3 regions of the Neorhizobium fuzhouense genome follow, and region 2 is predicted to be linked to each of the others. Evidence: riboswitches for the same ligand, from Rfam matches in the RefSeq annotation. Region 2 holds a riboswitch; each other region holds the start of a gene.
What was found. Region 2 has a riboswitch for cobalamin ahead of ACEXP3_RS02080 (CbtB domain-containing protein). Riboswitches for the same ligand answer to the same signal wherever they lie in the genome.
Positions count from the first base shown of each region.

Region 1: it holds a riboswitch for cobalamin, as region 2 does, so the genes downstream of both, ACEXP3_RS10680 (DUF1636 family protein) here and ACEXP3_RS02080 (CbtB domain-containing protein) in region 2, are expected to answer to the same signal.
Region 3: it holds a riboswitch for cobalamin, as region 2 does, so the genes downstream of both, ACEXP3_RS15815 (ABC transporter substrate-binding protein) here and ACEXP3_RS02080 (CbtB domain-containing protein) in region 2, are expected to answer to the same signal.

Region 1 covers NZ_JBHFFP010000005.1:61,609-68,355, forward strand. The annotation lists gene cobN (cobaltochelatase subunit CobN) at 1-528, opposite strand, end outside; gene cobW (cobalamin biosynthesis protein CobW) at 528-1,565, opposite strand; gene ACEXP3_RS10680 (DUF1636 family protein) at 1,577-2,008, opposite strand; cobalamin riboswitch at 2,113-2,317, opposite strand; gene cobO (cob(I)yrinic acid a,c-diamide adenosyltransferase) at 2,417-3,031, shown strand; gene ACEXP3_RS10690 (cobyric acid synthase) at 3,031-4,503, shown strand; gene cbiB (adenosylcobinamide-phosphate synthase CbiB) at 4,487-5,458, opposite strand; gene cobD (threonine-phosphate decarboxylase CobD) at 5,457-6,539, shown strand; gene ACEXP3_RS10705 (M20 family metallopeptidase) at 6,623-6,747, shown strand, end outside.
Region 2 covers NZ_JBHFFP010000001.1:405,960-412,706, reverse strand. The annotation lists gene ACEXP3_RS02105 (branched-chain amino acid aminotransferase) at 199-1,074, shown strand; gene ACEXP3_RS02100 (superoxide dismutase) at 1,300-1,902, shown strand; gene ACEXP3_RS02095 (metallophosphoesterase) at 2,052-2,939, shown strand; gene ACEXP3_RS02090 (c-type cytochrome) at 3,040-3,483, shown strand; gene ACEXP3_RS02085 (c-type cytochrome) at 3,631-4,500, shown strand; cobalamin riboswitch at 4,581-4,796, shown strand; gene ACEXP3_RS02080 (CbtB domain-containing protein) at 4,822-4,998, shown strand; gene ACEXP3_RS02075 (CbtA family protein) at 5,122-5,928, shown strand; gene ACEXP3_RS02070 (hypothetical protein) at 5,925-6,263, shown strand; gene ACEXP3_RS02065 (type 1 glutamine amidotransferase family protein) at 6,273-6,747, opposite strand, start outside.
Region 3 covers NZ_JBHFFP010000008.1:187,586-194,332, forward strand. The annotation lists gene ACEXP3_RS15790 (glutaminase) at 1-493, opposite strand, end outside; gene ACEXP3_RS15795 (MarR family winged helix-turn-helix transcriptional regulator) at 592-1,098, opposite strand; gene ACEXP3_RS15800 (peroxiredoxin) at 1,357-2,016, shown strand; gene ACEXP3_RS15805 (ABC transporter ATP-binding protein) at 2,095-2,829, opposite strand; gene ACEXP3_RS15810 (FecCD family ABC transporter permease) at 2,871-3,896, opposite strand; gene ACEXP3_RS15815 (ABC transporter substrate-binding protein) at 3,893-4,933, opposite strand; cobalamin riboswitch at 5,114-5,354, opposite strand; gene ACEXP3_RS15820 (hypothetical protein) at 6,484-6,699, shown strand; gene ACEXP3_RS15825 (EAL domain-containing protein) at 6,696-6,747, shown strand, end outside.

The DNA of each region.
Region 1 (6,747 bases), on a different contig from region 2:
TGGCACGGCCTCGGCCACTGGCCGTACATCCCGTTGACCATTCGCCAGGGCGAAAAGACTTGTGGCCAGCCGGTCGAGATTGTCCGGCCCGCCTTCGCGGAAAAACGAAAGGAAGCCTGCAATCTCGTCCGGGGAAAGTGTGGAGGCGGCGGTCAGACGGTCGTCGGTCTCGCTGCATTCGCCGGGCAACAGAATGAGGGGAATGTTCATCCGGCGCGCCAGATGCGACAGTTCTTCCACCCCGTAGCGCCAGCGGTCATAGCCGCCCAGAATGCGCACCATCAGCACACGGGCGTGGCGGGCCACCTTGTCGATCCACAGATCGACCGACATCGGGTGGCGCAGGTCCGAAAGCGGAGCAAGGCGCAAGGTAAGGTCATTGCGCGACAGCCGGTCCCAGGCCGATGCCATGCCGTTCAGGTCGCTGTCGGAAAAGGACAGCACCACCACATCGCCCGGCGTCTGGTTGAGATCGACCGGTTCGATCAGATCGTCGAGCGACGAGGATGTGGTGGCAAGGATGTGCATCAGGCGGCCAGGATCTTTTCGATGCGGGCGGCATCAATGCCCTTTTCGCCGATAACGACGAGGCGCGAGCGGCGATCTTCGCCGACCGTCCAGGCGCGGTCGAAATAATGGTTCACGCGCGGGCCGACGGCCTGCACCAGAAGCCGCATCGGCTTGCCCTCAACTTCCACATATCCCTTGATGCGCAGCACCTTTTCGGCCGCCGTCACATCGGCAATGCGCTGGCTGAGGCTTTCGGCATCCGCAATGGCGGGAATGTCGAGAACGAAGCTGTCGAAATCGTCGTGCTCGTGGTCGAGTTCGTCGTCGTGATGCGTCTTGCGGTTTTCGATGTCGTCCTCGACGGCAAGGCCAAGGCCGATGAAGACGGCCGGATCGACCGCGCCCTTCTCGGAATTGACGATATGCACGGCGCGCGGCAGGTGAGCGCTCACATGGGCGCGGGCCTTTTCCAGATCGGCAGGCGACAGAAGGTCGGCCTTGGTGAGGATGACGAGATCGGCGCAGGCGATCTGGTCTTCAAACACTTCCTCGACAGGATCGTCATGGTCGAGTGCCTCGTCACTCACCCGCTGGGCGGCGAGCGCCTCCATGTCGTCGGCTACGCGGCCTTCCGCCAGCGCCAGCCCGTCCACCACGGCGATCACGCCATCCACGGTCACGCGGCTTTTCACGCTCGGCCACTGGAAAGCCTGGATTAGAGGCTTCGGCAGCGCAAGGCCGGAGGTTTCGATGAGGATATGATCCACCTTGGGTTCCATCGCCAGAATGCGGTCGATGGCCGGCACGAAATCATCGGCCACCGTGCAGCAGATGCAGCCGTTTGCCAGCTCGATGATATTGTCTTCGGGGCAATTTTCGATGCCGCAGCTTTTCAGGATCTCGCCATCGATGCCGACATCGCCGAACTCGTTGACGATGATGGCAAGCCGCTTGCCCTTGATGTTCTGCAGGGCCTGAGACAGCAGCGTCGTCTTGCCGGCGCCGAGAAAGCCGGTGACAACCGTGCAGGGAATGCGGGCGAGGGAAGAGGTCATGTGTTTGTCCTTCAAGGCTTCTGGTCCTGGGATTGCGGGTGCGCAAAGGGGGGAATGCGGGCAATCATGCCGCGCTTCAGGCTGTCGGGGCGCCCTTTCCACGGCATCAGCCCATCGACTGAACCGGCAAGCAGGCGCGCGCCGAGGAGAAGATCGTCTCCGCTTTCGGTCGTCAGATCGCCGAACACATAGCTCCAGCCACTGCTGCTCTGGATCGTGGCGCTCAAGCCCCGCTTGCAATTGGCAAGGCAGGCAACGCTCTTCACTTCGATACCAGGCTCGTGATGGTCACTGATGCTTTGCGCCAGAACGGCACCCTCGCGGGGCGCCATCGGGTCCTGCGTGGCGCTGCGGCAGGTTTCGCAGACGAAGACGACAACGGGGCAAGCGTTGGCCACCGGCGCTTCGGTTGTCTTGTCGTCCGTCTGTCTCGATAAATCCACCTGGTAACCCCGCGCGTGCAAACCGTAACGGGGTGCAAGCCTGCGCGGCGTATCCGGCATGCTCGTCAACAGATCATCCGTGCCGGAGCACCCCGCCCGGCTGGATCGTCACATCGTCAACGGCAGGTCTCCTGGCTCGCGGATCGTCGCCCGTGCGCCGCCTTCCCGAAGATGTCTTCAGTGGCCTGATGCGCCGGACTACCCGCTTACAGTTGCGGGGGCAGCCGTGGTTTAGGCAAGAACTGCCGCACCACGTTCCCTCTTAGCTTTCCCCGTTGCCGGGAAAAGACCGTTGTCCCTGTCACTATGCGCTTAGCCGCTTGTGTGTCAATGGCGGCAGGCAAGGCATTGCCGGGGGGCGCGGTTCGACTATAGTCCCGCTCCCCAGGAAAGCGCGAGGAGTGCCCGATGAAGGAAATCGACGAAAACGAGGCCGAGCGCCACCGCCGCAAGATGGAAAACCGTAAGGCCGTGCAGGATGCGGAAGTGGCGGAAAAGACGATCGAGAAGGGGTTGCTGATCGTCAATACCGGTCCGGGCAAGGGCAAATCGACGGCCGCCTTCGGGCTTGCGCTGCGCATGCTCGGCCATGGCCGCAAGGTCGCCGTCGTGCAGTTCATCAAGGGCGCCTGGGATACGGGTGAGCGTGTGGCGCTGCAGGCATTTGGGGATCAGATGATCTGGCACACGATGGGCGAGGGCTTTACCTGGGACACGCAGGATCTGAAGCGGGATGTGGCTGCTGCCGAACGGGCCTGGGAGAAGGCGCTGGAGATGATGGGCGAGCCGGATGTCGGCTTGCTGATCCTCGACGAGCTGAACATCGCGCTGCGCTACGACTATCTCGATCTTGAACGGGTGATCGCGGATCTTGTCGCGCGCCGGCCGGATCTGCATGTCATCGTCACCGGCCGCAATGCCAAGCCGGCGCTGATCGAGGCGGCCGACATGGTAACGGAAATGACGCTGGTGAAACATCATTTCAAGGCCGGCGTGAAGGCGCAGGCCGGGATCGAGTTCTGATGACGCAGAAGCCGCCTGCCAGGGCATTGATGTTTCAGGGCACCGGGTCTGATGTCGGCAAGTCGCTGGTGGTGGCAGGTCTTGCGCGCGCCTTTACGCTGCGCGGGCTTCGCGTCCTGCCGTTCAAGCCGCAGAACATGTCGAACAATGCTGCCGTGACGGCCGATGGCGGTGAAATCGGCCGGGCGCAGGCGCTGCAGGCGCGGGCGGCGCGGGCGCCTTTGTCGGTCCACATGAACCCGGTGCTGCTCAAACCCCAGAGCGAAGTCGGCGCCCAGCTGGTGGTGCAGGGAAAGGTGGTCGGCAATGCCAGGGCTGCCGAATACCAGGAGATCAAGGCGGGCCTGATGCCGCGGGTGCTCGACAGTTTTTCCCGCCTGAAGCAGCAAGCCGATCTGGTTCTGGTGGAAGGGGCCGGCAGCGCCTCGGAGGTCAATCTGCGGCGCAACGATATTGCCAATATGGGCTTTGCGCGGGCAGCAGATGTGCCGGTCGTTCTGATCGGCGATATCGATCGCGGCGGTGTCATCGCAAGCCTTGCCGGCACGAAACTGGTGCTGGAGCCCGATGATGCGGCGATGATCCGCGCCTTCATCGTCAATCGATTTCGCGGCGATCCGGCGCTGTTTGCCGAGGGCATGACGATGATCGAGGGCTTTACCGGCTGGGCGCCCATCGGCCTCCTGCCGCATTTTGCCGAAGCCATAAGGCTTCCGGCCGAGGATGCGCTGGCGCTTCAATCTAAACCTGCCGCAAAGGCCGGCGCCAAACTCCGCATTGCCGTGCCGATCCTGCCGCATGTTTCCAATTTCGACGATCTCGATCCGCTGGACGCCGAGCCGGAAGTAGAGCTTGTGCGGATAAGACCCGGAGAAGTGCTGCCGGCCGATGCCGATCTCGTGCTGCTGCTTGGCTCCAAGGCGACGATTGCCGATCTTCAGGTGCTGAAGCAGGCGGGATTGGATACGGACATTGCCGCGCATCGAAGGCAGGGCAAGCCGGTGCTCGGGCTCTGCGGCGGATATCAGATGCTGGGCAAAGCGGTGGCTGATCCCGATGGCATCGAAGGTCCGGCCGGTGCCGTCGAACAGGGGCTCGGGCTTCTTGACGTGAAAACCCGGCTCACCGGGCAAAAGCATCTCACTGCCGTTTCGGGCAAGACGGCGGACGGTCACTCCTTTGCCGGCTATGAAATGCATGTGGGCGAGACAAGCGGAGCTGATCGCGCCCGCCCGTTTGCCCTGATTGGCGGCGTGCCGGAGGGGGCTTCCTCGGCCGATGGCCTGGTCCGCGGCACCTATGTCCACGGCCTGTTTGCCGATGACCGCCAGCGCTCGTCATGGCTGACGCGGCTTGGCGGCACCGAAACGCGGCTTGATTACGAACAGGGTGTCGAGGATGTGCTCGATCGCCTTGCCGCCCATCTCGAGCGGCATCTCGATCTTGATCTCCTCATCAGCCTTGCACGGTAAGGGCAACGGCGATCAGGCCGAAGAGGATGATCAGCAACAGGTCCGCGATGCGCGCCAGCGACAGCGCATTGCGGATATCGCTACTGGTTGCCTCGCGCCGTCCGCCCTCTCCCATCACGTGATCCTCGACGAGGACGCCGCCATAGACGCGGGGGCCGGCCAGGGCAAGGCCCAAAGCCCCTGCCATCGCCGCCTCAGGCCAGCCGGCATTGGGCGATTTGTGGTGGCGCGCATCACGCCGCACCGCCGCCCAGGCCGCTTTCGCCGAAGCATCCGGCAGAAGGGCTGCGGCTGCGATAAACAGCATCGCCGTCAGGCGCGAGGCGGGCAGGTTGATGAGATCGTCGAACCGGGCGGCCGCCCAGCCATAGGCGCTGTAGCGGGCATTGAGATGGCCGATCATGCTGTCGGCGGTGTTGGTGGCCTTGTAGGCGCAAGCGCCGGGCAGCCCGCCGACGCCGAGCCAGACGGCGGGTGCCGTCACGCCATCGGAAAAGTTTTCGGCAAGGCTTTCGATGGCCGCGCGGCAGACGGCGGCCTCGTCAAGCTGATCGGGATCGCGCCCGACGATCATCGAGACGGCCTTGCGACCTTTGTCGAGACCGCCGGTTTCCAGCGCTTCGGCCACGGCCCGAACATGGTCTTCCAGGCTTTTCTGGGCGAGCAGGCTGGAGGAGAGGAGGGCCGTGACGAGGATGCCGAGCGGAAGCCACGCCAGCGCGCTTTCCATGAGAAAGGCCGGCACGACGGCTGCGGCAAGCAGGATCAGGACGGCGAAAACGCCGTTGCGCTTGCGCGTGGCGAAGGGCAATTGCAGATCGTTCAGCCGCTTTTCCAGCCGGCTGATCAGGGCGCCGATCCAGATGACCGGATGGCCTATTCGATCCACCAGCCATTGCGGATAGCCGACAAGCCGTTCAATAAGCAGAGCGAGGAAGGCGAGAGAAAAAGCCATGGACCAGGATCGGCAAGAGGGGCAGACGAAAGTGCAGCCGCAGATGGACGATGTCGAGGCACGGCAGGCGATCGATCATGGCGGCAATCTGGCGCGCGCCGGTTTGCAGTTTCCGCAGGCGCCAAAGCCGTGGATCGATCTGTCCACCGGCATCAACCCGCACCCATATGCCTATTCGCCCATCCCCGCCACCGCTTTCTCCCGCCTGCCGGAGCCCGACGATCTGGCGCGCCTGAAGCATCTTGCCGCCACCGCCTATGGCGCGCCTTCGGCGGAGCATCTGGCGGCGGCACCCGGCACGCATATCCTGCTGCCGCTGGTCATCGAGGCAGTTTTCGGCACGCTGTCCGGGGCAGGCCGTCGGGCGGCGATCCTTTCGCCCACCTATGGCGAACATGCGCGCATGGCCAGGCTGTCCGGTTTCGAAACCTTGGAGGTCCAGGCTTTCGAAGCGCTGTTCGACGCCGATCTCGCCGTGGTCGTCAATCCCAACAATCCGGATGGACGGCTTGTCGGCGCGGCCGATCTTCTGGCGCTCTCCCGCCACATGGCGGCAAAGGGCGGGCTTCTGGTGGTGGACGAAGCCTTCATGGAGGTGATCGAGCCGGAGGAAAGCGTGGCCGGTGCCGTGCATGACGGGCTTGTCGTTTTGCGCTCCTTCGGCAAATTCTATGGTCTGGCGGGCGTGCGGCTGGGCTTTGCCGTCGCCCCGGTTGCCATCGCGCAAAAACTCGCAGCCCGTCTGGGTCCCTGGGCCATTCCGGGGCCAACGCTTTCCATCGGGCTTCAGGCGCTGGCGGATGGGGGCTGGCAGCGCGCCATGCGGGCCCGACTTGCTGCGGATGCTGCGCGCCTTGATGCGCTGCTTGCGGCGGCTGACCTTCCTGTCTGCGGTGGCACCACGCTGTTTCGCTATCTGAAGCATGCCAAGGCGCCGGCGATCTTTGCGCATCTGGGAGGTAGCGGCATTCTCGTTCGTGCCTTTGCCGCACGGCCGGATTGCCTGCGCATCGGCCTGCCGGAGGACGGCGCGTGGAAACGACTGGAAAAGGCCCTTGAGACGAAGAGCTGGCGCGATTGAGGCCAAGGCCAAGGGTTTGCATTCTTTCGGCGCTGCGGTAGGCTTTGCCCAATTCGTATCGCAGTCAGGTGAATTCCATGTCCATGAACAGCAATCTCCCGCACATCTTCGAGGCCATCGACAGAAAGAGGGAGGTGTTCACGGAGCTGAGCGACCGGATTTGGGCAACGCCTGAAACCTGCTACATGGAAGTTGAATCCGCCGCCGC
Region 2 (6,747 bases):
CGAAGCGGCGGGCGCCACACCATCACATTCGGTGATGGTTTCCTGTGAGTGGCTGCTGGCTTATGCACGTCCTTGAACGCCGGCGGCATGCTTTAAGCAATAATCTTTCGATCACTGCGGCGGGATTAAAAAATCCTTGACCTTGCGGCCGGTGCGCGCCTTCATCCTCGCCAAAATAGCCGCTTCAAGGAGAATGACATGCCCGTCGATACCGCGCCCCGCAGTGCCACCTTCACCTTTGTCGATGGGGACTGGGTGGCCGGCAATCCGCCGCTGATCGGCCCCACCTCGCATGCCATGTGGCTGGGCTCCACGGTGTTTGACGGCGCGCGCTGGTTCGACGGCATTTCGCCCGATCTCGACCTGCATTGCGAGCGCGTCAACCGGTCCGCCATCAACATGGGCATGACGCCGGTGATGGAAGCCAAGGCCATCGAGGCGCTGGCGCTGGAAGGGGTGAAGAAGTTCGACGGCAAGACGGCGATCTACATCAAGCCGATGTACTGGGCCGAACATGGTCTGCCTTATTCGGTTGTGGCGCCGGATCCCGAATCGACCCGCTTTGCGCTCTGCCTGTTCGAGGCGCCGATGCACACGGCAAAGCCGTCTTCGCTCACCGTCTCGCCCTATCGCCGCCCCAACCCGGAAGTGGCCATGACCGGCGCCAAGACCGGCAGCCTCTATCCCAACAGCGGCCGCATGATCATCGAGGCGCGCGGCCGCGGCTTCGACAATGCGCTGGCGCGCGACATGAACGGCAATGTCGCCGAAACCGCCTCGTCGAATGTCTTCCTCGCCAAGGACGGCGTGGTGATGACGCCGATTGCCAACGGCACCTTCCTCGCCGGAATCACCCGCTCGCGCATCATCAACCTCTTGCGCAGCGCCGGCGTCGAAGTGCGTGAATGCACGCTGACGGTTGAGGATTTCAAGGCCGCCGACGAGATCTTCACCTCCGGCAACTATTCCAAGATCGTGCCGGTCAACCGGCTCGACGACCAGGAATTCCAGGAGGGGCCGTTCGCCCGCAAGGCTCTGGAACTGTACATGGACTGGGCCCGCGCGGCGGCTTGATCGCCTGACGGCAGACGGAGCGAAGGTGGCCGCCGCCTTCGACCCTTGCGTCCAGGCGCCAGGAAAATCGGCAGACACCGGGTGAACCGAACGCCCGTTGCAGCGTTCTCTAAAGAACAGTTCCGTCCGGTAATTTTGCGCCGTGGCCCGTTGCCTCTTGGGACGCGCACACCTATGTTCCCGATCACCACTCAGACCGCCGTTTTGCCGAAAAGGAGTAAGATCATGGCTTTTGAACTTCCCGAACTCCCCTATGCCTACGATTCGCTTTCCCCCTACATGTCGGCGGAAACGCTCGAATATCACCACGACAAGCACCACAAGGCTTATGTCGACAACGGCAACAAGCTGGCCGCTGAAGCAGGCTATGGCGATCTGTCGGTCGAAGAAGTCGTGAAGAAGTCGTTTGGCACCAATGCCGGCCTCTTCAACAATGCCGCCCAGCACTACAACCACATCCACTTCTGGAAGTGGATGAAGAAGGACGGCGGCGGCAACAAGCTGCCCGGCAAGCTGCAGGCCGCCATCGACAGCGATCTCGGCGGCTACGACAAGTTCAAGGCCGATTTCATCGCCGCCGGCACCACGCAGTTCGGCTCCGGCTGGGCCTGGCTTTCGGTGAAGGACGGCAAGCTCGTCATCTCGAAGACCCCGAACGGCGAGAACCCGCTGGTCCACGGCGCATCCCCGATCCTCGGCGTCGACGTGTGGGAACATTCCTACTACATCGACTACCGCAACGCCCGTCCGAAGTACCTCGAAGCCTTCGTCGACAGCCTGATCAACTGGGACCACGTTCTGGAAATGTACGAAGCCGCTTCCAAGTAAGTCGCTCGTTTCTGTCGAATGCAAAACGCCCGGCGGGTTTTCCCGCCGGGCGTTTTGCGTCTTGGCGGAGGCCACCGCCCACCGGCGCAACGCCCCCACATCCGACCGCCTGTCATGTCCCTGTCACGCCGCCCGGCTATTGCAACGCCATGTCACATCAGCCGCTTCTTCGCTTCGGCGTGATCGCCGACCCGCAATATGCCGATCTGGAGCCGAACACGGGTCTGGACCGGCATTTTCGCAACAGCCTCGGCAAGCTTGCCGAAGCGATCGCGACCTTCGAGGGGGAGGATCTCTCCTTCGTCATGACGCTCGGCGACCTCATCGACCGCGATTTCGCAAGTTTTGACGCGCCGCTCGAAATCTATGGCCGCTCGCGCCACGAATGCCTGTTCCTGCCCGGCAATCACGATTTTCTCGTCGCACCCGACCGGTTGCCGCAGGTGTTTGAAAAGCTCGGCATGCCGGCGCCGTACTATGCCTTTACCCGCTCGGGCATCCGCTTCCTGGTCATCGACGGCTGCGAGGAAAGCCTGTTTTCAACCGTTGCCGATCCGCAGGCGCATGCGGCAGCCAAGGCCCGGCTGTCGCGGCTGCGTGCCTGCGGCGCCATCAATGCCATGGACTGGAATGCGGGGATTTCCCGCCGGCAGTTTGCCTGGATCCGCCGCGAGCTTCAGCGGGCTGAGGAGAAGTCCCAGCCGGTGATCGTCATGGGGCATTTTCCGCTTTATCCCGAAAGCGACCATGCGCTCTGGGACAGCGGCGAACTGGTCGATCTTCTCACCGCCTCGCCGCAGGTGATCGCCTATCTCTGCGGGCACTATCATGCGGGCCGGATCGCCCGCGCCGGCGGCTGCTGGTTCGTCAATTTCTGCGGCATGGTGGATACCGAGGCGAGCAATGCCTTTGCGCTCGTGGACGTGTATGGCGACCGGCTTGAAATCAAGGGTTACGGGCGTCAGGGCACCCACGTGCTGGCCTGCCGCCCGGCCAGCCTGATGCATGATGTCGCAGCTCTTCACATCTCTGTGTGAGCACTGAAATGCCATTTCTCTCAAATGCATACGGTGTAATCATGGCGCCGTCGTCAGAGCGTCGCGCCACACTATGGCTTGCGCACAAGGGAGTATGGACATGAATTTGAAGCGGGTTTCCACGGCCGTGATGGCCCTCTGTCTTGGCGCCGGCATGGCTTTTGCCGCCGGCGAGCCGCAGGCAGAGCGTCAGGCGCTGATGAAGAAGATCGGCGGTTCCATGGGCGAACTGGGCGCCATCGCCAAGGGGCAGAAGCCTTATGATGCGGCAACCGTGAAGACGGCCGTCTCGACAATCAGCGCTTCGGCCAAGGATTTTCCCAACCATTTCCCGGCCGGCTCCGAAACCGGCATGGACACGGCTGCCTCGCCGGCGATCTGGCAGAACATGGCGGACTTCAAGGCCAAGGCGATGAAGCTTTCCACCGATGCCGATACGGTTCTCGCCTCCATGCCGACCGACCAGGCCTCCGTCGGCCAGGCCCTGCAGACGCTGGGCGCCGATTGCGGCACCTGCCACCAGGCCTATCGCCTGAAGCGGTAAGGGCTCTCCTGCCATCGCCGCCGCGCATTTTCGTCTTGCGCGGCGGGGTGCCCGTCTGCCAATCCTTTCACAGTAAATCTTTCTCGGTAGCGGAGTGCGGCCGTGGCATCGATAACAGCCAAGCTGGCATTGGCCGGCGCAATTGTCGTGGTGGCAGGTGCTGCCGTCGCCTATGGGCTGACGCGGCCGCAGCCTTATCCCGCCGAGCACTGGGCAGGGCTTGGGGCGCCGGATGTCGCCAATGGCGAAACGCTGTTCTGGGCGGGCGGCTGCGTCAGCTGTCATGCGCAAAAGGATGCCAAGGGCGAAGAGCAGAAGGTGCTATCAGGCGGGCGGGCGCTGCCGACGGCGTTCGGCACCTTCCACGTGCCCAATATTTCACCCGACCCAAAGGCCGGCATCGGCGCATGGACGCTGGCGGAGTTCGGCAATGCCATGACGCGCGGCGTCGGTCCGGAGGGAGAGCACCTTTATCCATCCTTCCCCTACAGCTCCTATGCGCGCATGACGCCAAAAGACGTCAACGACCTTTTCGGTTACCTGAAGACGCTGCCGGCAAGCCCGAATGTCGCGCCGCCGCATGATCTCTCCTTTCCGTTCAGCCTGCGCGTGACGCTCGGCGGCTGGAAACTGCTGTTCTTCAGTGCCGAACCGCGGGTGGCGCTGAACGCCCCGAGCGACATCGTCAAGCGCGGGCAATATCTCGTCGAAGGCCCCGGCCATTGCGGCGAATGCCACACGCCGCGCAATGCGCTGGGCGGGCTGCAGACGGACCAGTGGCTGGCCGGCGGCCCCAACCCGGAAGGCGAGGGACGCATCCCCGACATCACGCCGGGCTCGCAGACCATCGGCAGCTGGAGCGAGGGTGACATCGCCAACTATCTGGAAACCGGCTTCACGCCCGACTTCGACAGCGCCGGCGGCTCGATGGTCGAGGTGCAGCAGAACCTGTCGCACCTGCCCAAGAGCGATCTTGCGGCAATCGCGGCCTATCTGAAGGCGGTTCCGGCGCGCTGAACAGCGCAACTGCGGACCTGCGCACAAGCGAAGAAGCCGGAGGGTTGCGACGCGTATTGACAGACCCCCGGTGGCAGGCGACAAGAAGGGCGTGTGACGGTTCCTGCCGGATGAAAGATCCGTCGGGATGAAAAGGGAATACGATAGGGCATTGTCAGCGGTGCCTCATTCGTGGCTGCCCCCGCAACTGTGAGCGGTGAGTTCATCGACTGTTCTGGCCACTGGGAAACCGGGAAGGTCTGGTCGTTGAACGGTGACCCGCGAGCCAGGAGACCTGCCGCCGCATCTGTCGTCAACGCATATGCAACGAGGGGTTTTTGCATGTCGATCCAAACATCCGTCGCCGGGACTTCGGCGAAATCCACATCCCAGCTTCAGGCCGTCTTTGCGGTCGCGCTTGGCCTGTTCATCGTCGGCTTCGTCGGTTTCTCCCACGCGGAGGTTGTTCACAATGCCGCCCACGATACGCGCCACGCCAATGCCTTTCCCTGCCACTAGCGCGCTCCACTGCCTCTTTTAAAGAGGTTTGAAGTCCATTCCTGCATTGTGATTTCGGGGCATCGCGCCTGTTGAGGCCGAGCGCGGTCAAGGCCGGTGCCGCCGGGGATAAGGTTTTTCTCCATGTTCAGATCCATTGTATTCTCCGCCGTGATGGTGGGGATCGTGAGCGGTATTGCCGTCTCGCTGATTCAGATGGTCGGCACCACGCCGCTCATTCTGTCTGCCGAAACCTATGAAAGTGCGGCTTCCGTCGGTCATGATCACGCGCCGGCGGCAGAGGCCCCGCTTGTTGCCGAAAACTCCACGTCTCATAGCCATGCCGCCGGAACGGCAGCGCATGAACATGCACAAGGTCATGATCAGGAAGGTCATGATCATGGGGGGCAAGACCACGGGGCAGGCTGGACGCCCGCCGACGGTCTGGAACGGCTGTCCTATACGGCCGCGGCCAATATCCTGACGGCCATCGGCTATGCGCTGGTGCTTTCGGGGCTGCTGGCGGTTGCGAGCCAGAGCGGGCTTGCCAAAACTATCGACTGGCGCACGGGTCTATTCTTCGGCCTTGCCGGTTTTGCCTCTGTGATGCTGGCGCCCATGGTGGGGCTTCCGCCGGAACTGCCGGGATCTCCGGCCGGCGATCTTGGCGCGCGGCAGATCTGGTGGCTGTCGACGGCCTTTGCTACTGCACTCGGCATCGCGCTGCTGGCGTTTCGACGCGATGCGGTATCGGCGGTCGCGGCCATCGCGCTCATCGCGGCACCACATGCCATCGGCGCACCGCTGCCGCCAGATGGCGAGCATGCGCTTGCTCCGCTTGGGCTCGAACGCCAGTTCATCGTGGCGGCAACGCTCACAAGCCTCTTGTTCTGGGCGCTTCTCGGTTCGCTGAGCGGCTTCCTGATGCAGCGTTTCGAGGCGGCGCGGTGAGCCAGACCGAGCCGGATCGGCGCGCCATCTGGCGCGACGATCTTGACGCCCTGCAATTTGGCGTGCCGGGAGAGGGCAGTCTCTGCCTTGTGCATCGGCTCGCCTTTAGGGCACTTCTGCCGTCAGCCCCAGCGGAAGGTCTTTCCCGGCAGGCCTGCCTTGAATTTTTCTTCAGGGAAAGCCGACATTTCGAAGCTGCCGCCAAGTCAAAAGTGACGCGCCTCGGCTTGGCCCCCGGCCATAACCTTCATCTCAATAGTCGCGATATCCGTCGCGCAATAGCGGGTGACGTTTCCGATGGTGTACCGAAGGCCTGCCGGGTGCTGACCGGCTGAGACGGGCTATCAGCCCGGATGATGCTCGGCGGAAAAGCCCACCATTTCCGCTTGCGCATCCGGCGTCCACAGATCGAGCGCTTTCAGGATTTCCACGGCAAAGGTGAAGGGGGAGGTGCCGGGAGCGGTGATGATGCCCTTGTCGCTGACGGCCTGCGGCTGGTCGCGGTAGAGCGCCTCGCCCCGGTAGGCGGGATAGGCCTTGTGGGATAAAAGCGCGTTGCCGGTATGGGCTACGTCATTGAGGAGGCCGGTGCCGGCAAGCGCGCTTGCGGCGGCACAGATGCCGCCGATGACGGCCTTGCGCTGGGCAAAATCCGCGACCAGGTCGGTAAGATCCGGGGCAGTGCCCTTTTCCCAGCTCATGCCGCCCGGAATGACCAGCGCGTCGAAGTCGCCCACTGCCAGGTCGCGATAGGCAAGGTCGGGCGTCACCCGCAAGCCGCCCATCGAGGTGAGCGGCGCACCGTCCGGCGAGGCGGTG
Region 3 (6,747 bases), on a different contig from region 2:
TGTCATCGGCGAGATACTGCACGAAGCGGACGATCTCGCCGATCGCCTCGCGCGGCGTATGGCCGGCCATCACGAGGTCGGAAATGGCAATGGCGCCGGCATTGATGAAGGGATTGCGCGGCTTGCCGTTCTCGTGTTCGAGCTGGACGATGGAATTGAACGCCGAGCCGGACGGTTCGCGCCCGACGCGGTTCCAGGTGGTCTCGCCGTGCTTGCCGAGCGCCAGCGTCAGCGTAAACACCTTGGATATGCTCTGGATGGAGAAGGCCTCGTCGCAATCGCCCACCTTGAACACGCGGCCCTCAAGGTCAATGATGGCAATGCCGAATTTCTTCGGATCGACATTGGCAAGTTCGGGGATGTAGTCGGCCGCCTTGCCTTCGCCGGTGCGCGGCACAAGCGCTCTATGGATGTCCTCGATGATGGCCTGGAGGTCGGTCGTCACGGTTTGGCGTCTCCCTGGGGCATGGTCTGGAACGGGTCCGCGGCGCATCGCGCAGCGATCACCTGCCGGGCAGGGACAGCGGCGATGGGCTCTTTATCCTGTATTGTCCATCCTCCCTTGCTTCGCAAGGGCAGCATGGACGCGCTTCAAGGGTCGGCAGGGCCCGAGAGGTGGTTTGCGGCAGAGGTCTTGACGCGGCCGATATCCTGCCAGAGGGCTGCAATCATCGCCTCGTCCACATCGCCCATCAGGTCGCGTAGCCAGCCTTCATGCGCCTCGGCCATGGCGGAAAAGGTTGCCATGCCCGCCTCGGTCAGCCGGGCAACGGTGACGCGCCGGTCGTCGGTCGGGGTTTCGCGGATCACCAGTCCATCGGCTTCCAGCCGCTCGACAAGGCCGGTGATATTGCCGTTGGTCACCATCGTGCGGCGCGACAGCTCGCCCAGCCGCAAGCCTTCCTTTTCGCGGTAGAGCTGCGCCATGAGATCGAACTGCGGCAGCGTCGCGCCGAATTCGGCGCGCAGGCGCTTGCGGATTTCGGTGGAGATCAGCTTGGTCGTGGACAGCATGCGCAGCCACAGCCGCGTCTCCGGCTTGGAGCGGGCATGCGTGGTGATTTCGAGATCCATGCTGGTGTCATCCGGTTCCGTCATGCGCAGGCGTCCCCTCGGCGCTTTTGTGACCAAAAGCTGTACGGAGAGGTATTTTAATTGTCAAAGGTCTGCGGGCGCAAGATCGGCAGGGGCCGAGACAGGGTGCGTGTGACAGGCTGCGGCGGGGCGGGTGATTTATCGACAAAAAGAGAATGGATTTGCAAGCTTGGACGTTTTGCCGCAACAGACTCTCTCGTCTGCCGTAAAAATCAGCCTATCTTGAGCGCAACCTGTTTTCACGCTCATGGAGGATTTCCCTTGTCTCTGCGCATCAACGACATCGCCCCGGACTTCACCGCCGAGACCACGGTCGGCCCGCTCAATTTCCACGAATGGATCGGCAATGGCTGGGCGGTTCTCTTCTCGCATCCGAAGAATTTCACGCCCGTCTGCACCACCGAGCTTGGCACCATGGCCGGCCTTGAAGGCGAGTTCCAGAAGCGCGGCGTCAAGATCATTGGCATTTCGGTCGATCCGGTCGAAAGCCACGGCAAGTGGAAGGACGATATTCGCACGGCAACCGGCTATGACGTGGAATATCCGCTGATCGGCGACAAGGACCTGAAGGTCGCCAAGCTTTACGACATGCTGCCGGCGGGTGCGGGCGAAAGCTCGGAAGGCCGCACGCCGGCCGACAATGCCACCGTGCGTTCCGTCTATGTCATCGGCCCGGACAAGAAGATCAAGCTGATCCTTACCTATCCGATGACCACCGGCCGCAACTTCCACGAGATCCTGCGCGCCATCGATTCCATCCAGCTGACGGCCAAGCATCAGGTGGCAACGCCTGCCAACTGGCAGCCGGGCGAGGACGTCATCATCACGGCCGCCGTTTCCAACGAGGATGCGATTGCCCGCTTCGGCGCCTTCGATACGGTTCTGCCCTATCTGCGCAAGACCAAGCAGCCGGCCGCCTGATAACATTGCAAACATGCCGGGGGAGGGGACACCTGCCCCGGCCTTGAGATGAGCGCTTGATGAGGCTGGATCAGCGCCTCATTCGGCCGCCATCCGCCGCGCCGGAGCAAAGCGGATCGAGCAGGTGCCGCCCTCTGCGGCCTCCACCACTGCCTCCACGTCGAACACATCCCGGATGAGCCGTGTCGTGAGCACCTCCGCCGGACGGCCAAGGGCGACAAGTCGGCCGGCCTTCATCACGGCAATCCGGTCGCAGAACATGGCCGCATGGTTGAGGTCGTGGAGGGCGGCGATCACCGTCAGATCCAGATGACGCACGAGATCGAGCAGGCCGATTTGGTGGCCGATATCGAGATGGTTCGTCGGCTCGTCCAGCACCAGCACTTTCGGCGACTGGGCAAGTGCCCGGGCAATATGCAGCCGCTGGCGCTCGCCGCCCGACAGCGTATGCCACTGGCGCCCCGAAAGATGCGCCATGCCGACATTTCCCATTGCCGCATCGACGATGGCGTCGTCCAGTCCTGACCAGGGCGAAGACAGCCCGAGATAGGGCGTGCGGCCAAGCTCCACCGCCTGGCGGGCCGTCATGCGCTCGGAGGTGTCGGCCTGCTGTTCCACCAGAGCCAGACGGCGGGCAAGCGCGCGCCGGGCAAGGCCGGCAAGCGGCTCTCCATCCAGCGAAACGGTGCCCGTGCGCGGCTTGCGCAGCCCGCAGAGCATGGAGATAAGGCTCGTCTTGCCCGATCCGTTCGGCCCGATAATGCCGAAGAATTCGCCGGATGCGACCGTGAAGGAGACGTCGCGCACCAGCATGTGGCCGCTGCTTGCAAGCGACAGGTTGTCGGCGTCCACCCTCACAGACTTGCCCTCCGCTGGCTCATGATCAGGGCAAAGGCGGGCGCACCGAAGAGCGCGGTCACCACGCCGATGGGCAGGACCTGTCCCGGGACCAGAATACGCGACAGGACATCCGCCGCAATCATGAAGATGGCGCCGACAATGGCGGCGGCCGGCAGGAGAACCCCGTGGCGCACACCGACCAGCATGCGCGTCGCATGGGGAATGACCAGGCCGACAAAGCCGATGGAGCCGACAAGCGACACCATGACGGCGGTCATCATGGCCGTCGTGGCAATGAGGATGACCATGACCCGCCGCACGGGAATGCCGAGCGAGGCGGCCGATTCCTTGCCGAAGGCAAAGGCATCGAGCGCGCGCGCCTGGGCAAGGCAGACGACGAGGCCCACGAGCGCCACCGGCAGCGCCAGCGTCACATCCGGCCAGCGCACGCCCGACAGATTGCCGAGCAGCCAGAACATGATGCCGCGCGCCTGTTCGGCATTGGCGGCTTTCGTGACGACAAAGGAGGTGAGCGCATGAAAGAGCTGGGAGCCCGCAACACCGGCCAGAATGATTGCCGCCGAGCCGCGCCCGGCGCGTAGGGCAAGCAGGCTCACCAGCACGAAGGCGATGACGGCGCCGGCAAAGGCGCCCAGCGGCAGGCCGATCATGCCGCCGCCAAGGCCCAGGATCGCAACCGAGACCGCGCCGGTGGAGGCGCCGGCGGAAATGCCGAGCACGTAAGGATCGGCCAGCGGATTGCGCAGGAGCGACTGCAGCACGACGCCCGATAGCGACAGCGCCGCCCCGCAGCAGGCCGCAACGACGACGCGCGACAGCCGGTAGCTCCAGACGATGCCTTCGTCGATCGCCGCCAGAGGGTATCCTGCGCCAAACAGGCGGTTGGCGGCGGTTTTTGCCACCACATCGAAGGGAATGGCGGTTTCGCCGATCGCTGCGCCGAACCAGAGCGCCAGAAGAAGGGCGGCAAGGGCGCCAAGGGCTGCCCCCGCCGCCAGACGGATGCGGCTGTGCTTCACCGCGAAAGGCCCGCCTTTTCAATCGCATCCGCCAACTGTTCGATGCCGTCGATGGTGCGAATGGTCGGGTTCATCGTCTGCGCATCCATCTCCACCACATGGCCGGCCTTCACCGCCGGCATCAGGCTGACGACCGGATCCTTCTGGAGGAAGGCGGCCTTGACGGCACTGTCGTCGGCCGGATAGCGGCGGCGCTCCATGCGGGCGGCCACGATGATCGAGGGGTTGGCGCGCGCGATCGTTTCCCAGCCGACGGTTGGCCATTCCTCGTCGCTGTCGATGACATTCGTGATCCCGAGCGCCTTCATGATATAGCCGGGCGCGCCATTCCTGCCCGCCACATAGGGATCTGCGGCAAGCGTTGCGCTGGAAAACCAGAAGACGGCCGACAGCGTCGATTTTGCACCGGCCACCTTGGCGCGGGCGGCCTTTTCGCGCGCCATGAGATCGGCCACCACCTGCTCGCCACGATCCTGAACATTGAAGATCCGGGCAAGATCACGGATCTCTTCGTAGATCAGGTCCATGCTGAAGGCCTCTGCCCGCACGCCGTCGCCGCCGGAGGAATTGTCCTTGCCGATGCAATCGGACGGCGAGGTGTAGACCGGAACCCCGAGATCCTCGAACTGGGCAATCGTGCCGACGGTACCTTTCGGGCCGACATGCCACTGGAACTGCACGGTCACGATATCCGGCCTTGTGGCGATGACGCTTTCGAAGCTCGGATCGTTATCGGCAAGCCGCGGCACGGAAGCATTGGCCTCCTCGTAGCCCTTGAGCACCGGGCCGATCCAGACGGCGGTGCCGACGACCTGCTTGGAAAGCCCGAGCAGATAGAGAATTTCCGTGGTGCTCTGCCCAAGCGACACCGCCCGCTGCGGAGGCTTTGAAAAGGTGATCTGGCGTCCGCAATTCTGCAGTGTCAGCGGATAGGTGGTTTCTGCGGCAAAGGCACCGGAAGCGGGAAGCACTGCTCCGGCAACAATCAGCCCGGCCGCAAAGGCCTGGCGCAACGCGTGCGTCATACGAATAAACATGTGGTCGAACCCTGGTGGCTATGGGGGGCCTTCAGCCCCTGCGATAAAAGCATCTCAGCTGCAATCAGCCCTGATGGACGGATGTCAGGCGTTTGGGGCGCTTGAGGGTTCGACAACCGGTGCTCGCAAAGCGAGAAATAGTCATGTCAGCTCCTGTTCCGGGCATCCCCGCCCGTGACGTTGGACTTCAGTGCGATGGCAGGTCTCCTGGCTCACGGTTGGCGCCTCTCATCTGCCTTCCCGCACAAAATTTCGTGCAGTGGCATGGTGCCTGGTCGGCACCACGAGGATGATTGGCATCCGCTTACAGTTGCGGGGGCAGCCACGGCATTGGGACCCTGATGGAGGTTCCGCACCGTGTTCCCTATTAATCCCCTTCTCCGGCGAACCGGCTTGGGGAACCATCAACCGCCAGTTAAGCCGGGCAATGGCACCGCGTCAAGGCAGGCGACCGCGGTCGAGAGATCCTGTCGTCGTTCGTTATGTAATATCATTACAATTGGATTCGCAAAATCCGTTTGTAAAGTCGCCCCGGCGGATTTTGCGATACGCGGGTAGCGAGGCTGGGCGCGTTAAGATCGCTGCTGGTGTTCGTCCTTTTTCGCAGCCGTTGACGTCCGGCGCTCCCTGGAGCATCGGCCAGCGCCGGATGTGCGGCTGGTTCCAGTCGTGTGGTGCCGTCGGCGACACACCATTTTCTGCGCCAGCCTGATGCCGGTTTCACCGTCTCAGAATGGGGCGCGAGGGAATTTCACCCAAAGATACCTGTCTATTTTGGCACATGACGGTCCTCAGGTGGCATTGGTGGTTGATCGTCCGTTTCATTTTGGCGCGTTCCGCGATCTATAATACTGGCGCGTCCCGGAGTTATTCTCTGACGTCGCCCGCTTATTTTCCAATTGGGAGCAAATTTGCCTTTTTCTCGTCTCATTCGGGGCGAATGCTTGACTTCACGCGGTTGAAAAATACACGTATTGCGTGTTTTTGCGCGGGCAGCAGCGGGAATGTCGGTCCGGTGCGCCATCTGCGGCATTGAGGATTGTCTGCCCCGGATGTGTGGCTTGAACAGTCGTTTCAGGCATATTTATTCGCAGTTACGAATATAAATGAATTTTCTTTTCATTTGCAGATCAGTGCGCTAGACGGCCTTTCGCATTGATTTGCCTGCTTCGGCCGGCGGATCCGGCACAACCTCCTTCAGCCGTCGTGAGACGGCTCGGGATCAATGGCGACGGATCCGGAAGGCGAGGCGCGATCGGGTGGCGACTCTCCGGAAGGATAAATTCGCAGACGGCATAGGGTTTTACGTGGGCAGGACGATTCAAGATTGAAAAGCCTTGTTTTTCGACTTGAAGAGCTTAACCTAATCGCTGACCGCTTCGCAAAGGGCGCGCAAAATGCTTCTGCGAACTAAAAGTGTTACTATTGACAATAAGATGAGAAGCCGAGTAAAAATAAGTTTCTGATTTCACTCGGTTGAATGCCCGTAAAGCATTGAAAATTTTAACGGCTTATTAGTACAAATCACCGTCGGAAAAAGGGTTCCCTTCATGCAGGGTGAAATCAGCTATGATGGCTGTGAACCGGGGTATGGCGAAGCAGATGGTTGCACGTCCGCTCGCTCTTCGGTCCGGGATGGTCTCGATTTCGTTGTTTCTTCCAACGGTGTCTTCAAACCATTTCTCAACGAGACCGGCGGCGCATCCTGTTATGCCGGCGGCGTTGCGGGTCGCGTCTACATGATCAGCTGGGGAGCACTGTCATGAATGCCACGGCTGCCATGTGCATTACGATCGATAATCTCGGAGATATTT